One region of the Neobacillus sp. GCM10023253 genome, then DNA from elsewhere that is predicted to be linked to it. Evidence: riboswitches for the same ligand, from Rfam matches in the RefSeq annotation. Region 1 holds a riboswitch; each other region holds the start of a gene.

Region 1 (2,271 bases):
CAGGAAACACTTCTACTACAACAACATTTGAAAAGGCTGATTTACCGAAACGGTCCGATTTGGCAATGACGGTGTATTCGTGTTTGCCTTGAGCTAAATCAGTTGCATAATAAGAATTTTTTGTTGTTGTTTGGATTAATACAGGTTCACCATCTACTAATTTATAAACTTCGTATTCAGTTACATAAGGAGCAGTAGACCAGCTAATAAATGCGCTGTTTGGAGTATCCTTCTCAATGGAGGCTTTTGGTGCCTGCATTTCCGGGAATACAACTGATACATTGTAAATTTTCGGGACAGATTCGCCAAAACGATCGCTCACTGATACGATCTCAAATGTATAGTCACCTTCCGGCAGATTACTAAAGTAATACGAACGATTAGAGGTGGTTGTTATCAATTGTTTTTGGCCATTGATTACTTGATAAAGTTTATATGTGTCGGCATATGCCGCAGAAGACCACATAAGCAAAAGATCGTTCCCATTATAGAAATATGGGTAAACTTGATTAGGCGGAAGCATTTCCGGGTAGGCAATAGTAACCGTAATTGTGCTTACAACGGTTGATTCACCATATTTGGAACTATAAGAGGTGACTTCATAAACATTTACACCTTCTGGAACGTTAGTTACATATTGTTTTGTATCAGTTGTAGTGGTTATTAACTTTCTTTCACCATCGACAATTTGATATATACGATAGGAATCAGCATATGTTACATCATTCCATCTTAAAATAACATTACTAAAATCATTGATATAAGAAGTTAAACCGCTCGGTGCGGCCATATCTGGAAAAACAACATTAACAACTAAGGAAGTTGGGGCTGATTCTCCATACTGTGTATTAAAAGACGTGATCTCATAAACGTGTTCACCTTCAGAAACATTAGTAAAATATTGATACCCTTTTGATGGTGAAGCCAGTAATTCCCTTTGGCCATTTTTAACTTCATAGACTTTGTAGTTTGTAGCAAACTCAACTAGGTTCCACTTTAATGAAACATCATTGCCGTTCATAATATTTGAAGTTACGCCGCTAGGTGCTTGCATATCAGGATAGTTAATTTCAACATTTAATAATGTTGAATACGGAGACTCTCCTGTGCTATTATAAGCCGTTACCGTATACGAGTGAGTTCCTTCTGATACACTTGCCACGTACAAATAAAGGTTTGTTGTTTGTTTCTTTAAGACATATTCTTCCCCTACTTTTTCATATACGCGGTATCCACTTGCGCCGGTTATCCCGTCCCATCTTAAAATGATATTATCTATACCATCGAGAGAGTAGCGCAAATTTGCTGGAGCCGTAGTTAGATTACTCGCTGCAAATGCCGATGTAATCGGTGAAAATAATTGCAAAAACAATGCAAATAATACAAGGAAAGATAATTTCCTTCTTACTTTTCCCATACCTTTTCCTCCCAAAAAAAATGTGAAAACATATGCGAAAAAGGCACTATAATGCGGCAACCCGGCTGACATACTTTTGGCAAAAGGTTAGTCCCGCAGCTTTGCGTCCTACAGTTTCCTGTAATTTGCCCTTTTTCACGAAAGAAAATATATATACCCGTAGCTTAAAAAGAAGTCCCTTCAAACAAGAGACTTCTTTTTAATTGGAATAATCAGCTATTAACCACGAAGAAGCTGTAAAACGCCTTGAGGCTGTTGGTTAGCCTGTGCAAGCATAGATTGAGCTGCTTGAGAAAGGATATTATTTTTCGTAAATTGCATCATTTCATTCGCCATATCAACATCACGTAAACGCGACTCAGCCGCTGTTAAGTTTTCGGAAGAGGTTCCAAGACTGTTGATTGTGTGTTCTAATCGGTTCTGAATTGCCCCAAGTTTAGAACGTTCAGAAGAAACTTTGCTGATTGCACCATCTAAAACTTTTAATGCATCCTCAGCACTTACTTCACTCATTAGTGAGATATTTACACCATCTTTCTTAAGACCTAATGCGACTGAGTCCATTGCATTTATACCAATTTCCAAAGTTTGACCAGAATTTGCTCCTACATGAATTGAAACTGTGTTGTTAGCTGACCCCACTGTAATGGTAGATTGATCAGCAGCATTAATAGTATCCTTAAATGATAATTGCAGATTGGAAACTTGAACAACAGAGTTGGAACGAACCGCAATTCTTCCATCTCCAGTACCCGCAGCGTTATCTCCATTAATATCTACCTGAGCGATGAAGTCATCTTTATTCCCCGCAACTTGAAGCTGTTGTAGTCCACCATTTAGGCCGCCATTCATTT
Region 2 (2,271 bases), on a different contig from region 1:
TGCACTAGGGTTATTTAGATTATCCAGTGTTCTGGCTTGAATTGTTGTTTCCCCTTCATTTGTAACTGTTATTCGAGCGCCTTCGGTATAATCTATCCAATTGTCTTCGCTTACTCCAATTTTATATTGAGTCTTTTGAAATCCACTTCCACTATCAATCCCAGGGGTTATAGTAAAAGTAACATCTTCGTTCGTCCAATTGGATGTACTTAGGAGAATCTCTGGTGTTGTTGGGCCCGTTCTATCAATTTTTATTACAGTTTCTCCCGCTAAACTTATATTGCCTGCACGGTCAATCGTTCGACCATAAATTGTTTTTACACCCTCTGAGGTTATTTCAATCGGACTATTTCCATATTCTTTCCAATTCCCACTGTCAATCTTGTATTCGTTTCTTAGAACACCGCTTCCATTATCGGTTCCAGGTAATAAAGTAACAGTAACTTTATCTTGGTTCGTCCAATCACTTGGTGAAGCCGTTAAGATTGGGCTTGTAGGGGCTGCTTTATCTATTTTTACAACTGCTGTAGCTTCAGCACTAGTATTATTTGCTTTATCTGTTGAGGTTGCAAATATTGTTATTACACCTTCACCAGGTACTGTGACACTCTGTCCGGTGTTGTAAGATTGCCATGTTCCGTTAGTCCCGATTTTATATTCAGTCCTATCAACTCCACTCCCACCCTGTGTATCTTCTCCTGGTGTAAGGGTAAACGAAACACTCTGATTGGTCCAATCAGTTACATTTGGACTTAAGTTAATCGTTGGCGATGATGGAGCTGTTTTATCTTGATAAGCTGCACACGACTTATGTGTTGGATTTTTTGCACAAAATTCAGGGGTTCCGGCACCTTGATCTTCATTTCCAGCGGCATTTACAAACCCAGGTGAACTTAATGATCCCATTAATACAATTATTAAAATTATATTAAGGTATTTTCGTAGAGCTCTTTTTTTCATGATTATCCTCCTAGAACTAATTTCGAACTACCTAAGAGGGCCGGTTACACTACTAACTCCATATAACCTAAGTGTCCAGATTGCCGGTTATATATCATCGCTTCCCAAAGTATAAAAGTATTACCTGAAATGATAATTTCCATAGCTCACCCTCTTCCCATTAACCCCTATATCGATATCACCTTTATAGGGTGTGTTCTGTTTATAGAACTATATATCTATGAAAATATTATAATTTAAACTATAGTTTATAGGTATTTTTTCCCTTCGACATGTTCCAACTAGTTTTCGGCAAAATTCAACAAAACCCCCAAAAGTTATTAAAGAATTGTAGAATCTCATTCAATCCAAAAAAGAAGATACCCCTTAAGAGCACCTTCTCTCACATGCAAAGTCTGCAAACACAATCAGAGTATTACTGAATAGCAATCCCATTTACATATAATGTGCCGGTAGTTGAAACTTTCTCAACGTTAGTCACAATATGCCCTGATTTCCCTGGGAACTCTTCCCCAATTGTAGGGATGTCACCAACCTCCGTTAAAATGCCTTCGTATCCTTTCAGATTAAAACCAGTATATTGGTTAGCTTTTCTTGGATCGTATGAAACATTGCTATCAATAGAAGAGGTTCTTTCATGCGTTACATAATGTGTTTGCTCCCCCTTTGTACCCTCACCAGTATCCCATGTGACCGTTATTGCATAAGTATCTTCCGCTTTATACGTGAAAACGAGATTATTAGCCTCTTTCTGCATTTGGGCATTATTGTAGCCTAAAGCAGTTTGAACATCACCTTTACCCACAAAACCTATTCCTGATGATGAGTCGAATGTTACTGCAGCAAACGCTGAACTTGCCATAAGTCCTAGAGCTAAAGCTCCTGCTGCTACCCCTGATAAAATCCTCTTCATAGACCTCTCTCCTCTTAGAAAAGTTTTTATTAAAACCTAAGAGGGCCGGTTACACTACTAGCTCCATATAGCCCAAGTGTCCAATTTAAGGCTATACTTCAAAGCTTCCCCAAGTAAAGGATGTAAATCCAATTTAAAAACTATCATTACATCCTTTAATTCACGATATTTTGTAATATTGCGTGGCCACTTTAATATAAAAATATCGTTTCTATGAATTCATTATAGATTAAACTATAGTTTAATGGTGTTTTTTTCCTACGACATAATTCATGCTAGATTTGCAAATTTCATTCCCATTTATAAAAAAGAGCACTAAACTTTGTTAGTGCGTTTTAAAAAATAGGAGGAAAATAAAGTTGGAGTATTACACCCTTCTATATTAAGAATATATTAAA
Region 3 (2,271 bases), on a different contig from region 1:
AAAAAGTCCTCGATACAGAGAAACCGGATTTTGTGGTCCTAAACGGAGACAACATCACTGGTGGCTGTGACACTCCTACCGAAATGAAACAAGCCATAAACAATGTGGCGCAGCCGATGGAGCAAAGAGGGATTAAGTGGGCCATTACATACGGAAATCATGATGAGGATTCCACTCCAAAAAGCGGCCTAAATGAGGAGGACATGCTGGGCATTTATATGTCTTACCGATACAATATGAACACACCTGGGGTAAAAGACATAACGGGTACTGGAAACATGAATCTTCTTATCAAAAATTCAAAAGGTACAGATGCGGCATTCAACCTTTGGTTGCTTGACAGTGGAAGATATGCCCCTCAAACGATTGCGGGACAAGATTTTAAAGGATACCCGACATGGGACTGGCTTCGTATGAACCAGGTCAACTGGTATTATGAGACATCGAAAAAACTTGAGCAGCAGTGGGGGCATAAGGTTCCATCGCTTGTATTTATTCATATCCCGCTTTGGGAACATAGATTTATGTGGTTCGGAAGTGTGGACGGAAGAACAGATGCTGATCACGCAAATGCTGTAAACAAACATAATATTGTTGGAGAAAGAAATGAAGAGGAATGCCCAGGGCCAATCAACAGCGGAATGTTTTCAGCTATGCTGGAAAGAGGAGATGTCAAGGGGGTCTTCTGCGGACATGACCACGTAAATACTTATATGGGTAACTATTATGGAATCCTGCTCGGCTATTCCGGCAGCACTGGTTTTGGTGCATACGGCCTTTCGGGGGCTGATCGAAACAGATTGCGCGGTGCCAGGGTTTTCAATTTAGACGAAAACTCAAAGGACGTACTAGTGGAAACTCATATGGTGTTTGCTAAAGATTATGGCATCGATTTGACAGCCAATGACCAAAGTATTGCACCTGGGCCAATAGATGAAGGCAAAAAGAATGAAAAAGTGGTAAGAAATTAAATCATGGGAATTGAATTCAATTTGATTATTTTTTTCATAACATAATCAATTCAAACCCAAACTGGACGCTTAAAAAATTAAAAGTTTTATTTAACATCCCTGCCAACAAGAAAGCTGGCAGGGATGTTAACAATGGAATCAAATTTATAATTGTCACTTTTCTTAGTTTATGTTTACCATAAAAAATATTTTTATGTAATATTTGAAAAAATTGTAATATAATATAAATAATTAGTTTATTTAGATAAAGGCAAACCACTCGAAAGATTGGGACGCAAAGCTACAGGTCTAAGGGTTCGATGAAACTAGGATGGCTGAGCTGCCTAAAATAGTAGATATTTTAGGGGGATTTCATTTGACTACACTTGCTTATGACAACGAACTTGAAATGGACGTGGTGGAACTTAGTGATGAAAATATTATAGAGAGGTACATAACAGCTTTACTAAAAATGGCCGACAAAAATTACAAATTGTTAGAAAAAGAATTGTTGAAAAGAAGGTTATTTTTGGTTGCCTTAGAACGCTATGATAGAAAAAAGACGTTTTTCCAGACTGGCATTTCTGATTAGAGGCGCAGAAGCCACTCGAAAAAGAAAGCTCCAAGGACTTTTTAAAGTGCTTGGAGCTTTCTTTTTTTTATATTAAAAACTATTCCGATAAACATACGCATCTTTCGGTTGTGAAATAATTTTATAATCCGTCACTTTTAAAATAGGGATTTTCATTTTAAAAGGTTGATAATACATCGTGTCCATCGTTCCCGTTACTTCGTACCACTGATCATTTGGGATGTGGACATTTTCAGGAAATTGAATCATCATTCCGAACACACCAGAGTCAGCAATACAGTGAATAATCCCAAATCGGAATAAAAAGATTTGGTTGCCATTTAACCCCGGACCGTTATATGAAAAACCCTTCATCGTCATGGTTTTCCCAACAAATTCCCCGGAAAAATTGTAGATGACTTCCAGGCCTTTTAAATAGTCCTCATCTGTTAAGGTAATATGGTCATTTCCTTTATACGATTTGAATTCCTTTTTGACTAAATCCGTAAATGCATCCTGGCCCATAAATTTACTCATGTCGGGATTTAATATTTGATGCATGCCATAACGGTCGGCCCCGTCCTCTAAAGTAGGAAAACTAAATCCTTTGGCATTAACTAATTGTGAATCTAGGGTCGCTACCGGCAAAAACACACCTGTCAAAGCGGGAAGAACAATCATCGTATACGAAACCGTTCTTTTTAGCTTTTTTCCAAAAGAAGGCTTTTTATGGTCATGTGAATGATCATG

The links. Region 1 has a riboswitch for cyclic di-GMP ahead of ACFPA1_RS22880 (OmpL47-type beta-barrel domain-containing protein). Riboswitches for the same ligand answer to the same signal wherever they lie in the genome.
Region 2: linked by a shared signal. The riboswitch ahead of ACFPA1_RS23970 (OmpL47-type beta-barrel domain-containing protein) and the one ahead of ACFPA1_RS22880 (OmpL47-type beta-barrel domain-containing protein) in region 1 are both predicted to bind cyclic di-GMP.
Region 3: linked by a shared signal. The riboswitch ahead of ACFPA1_RS07650 (hypothetical protein) and the one ahead of ACFPA1_RS22880 (OmpL47-type beta-barrel domain-containing protein) in region 1 are both predicted to bind cyclic di-GMP.

Annotation. Positions count from the first base shown of each region.
Region 1 covers NZ_JBHSHV010000026.1:40,396-42,666, forward strand. The annotation lists gene ACFPA1_RS22880 (OmpL47-type beta-barrel domain-containing protein) at 1-1,417, opposite strand, end outside; cyclic di-GMP riboswitch class I at 1,470-1,557, opposite strand; gene ACFPA1_RS22885 (flagellin) at 1,637-2,271, opposite strand, start outside.
Region 2 covers NZ_JBHSHV010000027.1:83,559-85,829, reverse strand. The annotation lists gene ACFPA1_RS23970 (OmpL47-type beta-barrel domain-containing protein) at 1-960, opposite strand, end outside; cyclic di-GMP riboswitch class II at 991-1,074, opposite strand; gene ACFPA1_RS23965 (hypothetical protein) at 1,376-1,873, opposite strand; cyclic di-GMP riboswitch class II at 1,910-1,991, opposite strand.
Region 3 covers NZ_JBHSHV010000006.1:34,702-36,972, reverse strand. The annotation lists gene ACFPA1_RS07655 (metallophosphoesterase family protein) at 1-971, shown strand, start outside; cyclic di-GMP riboswitch class I at 1,211-1,298, shown strand; gene ACFPA1_RS07650 (hypothetical protein) at 1,327-1,542, shown strand; gene ACFPA1_RS07645 (TIGR03943 family putative permease subunit) at 1,615-2,271, opposite strand, start outside.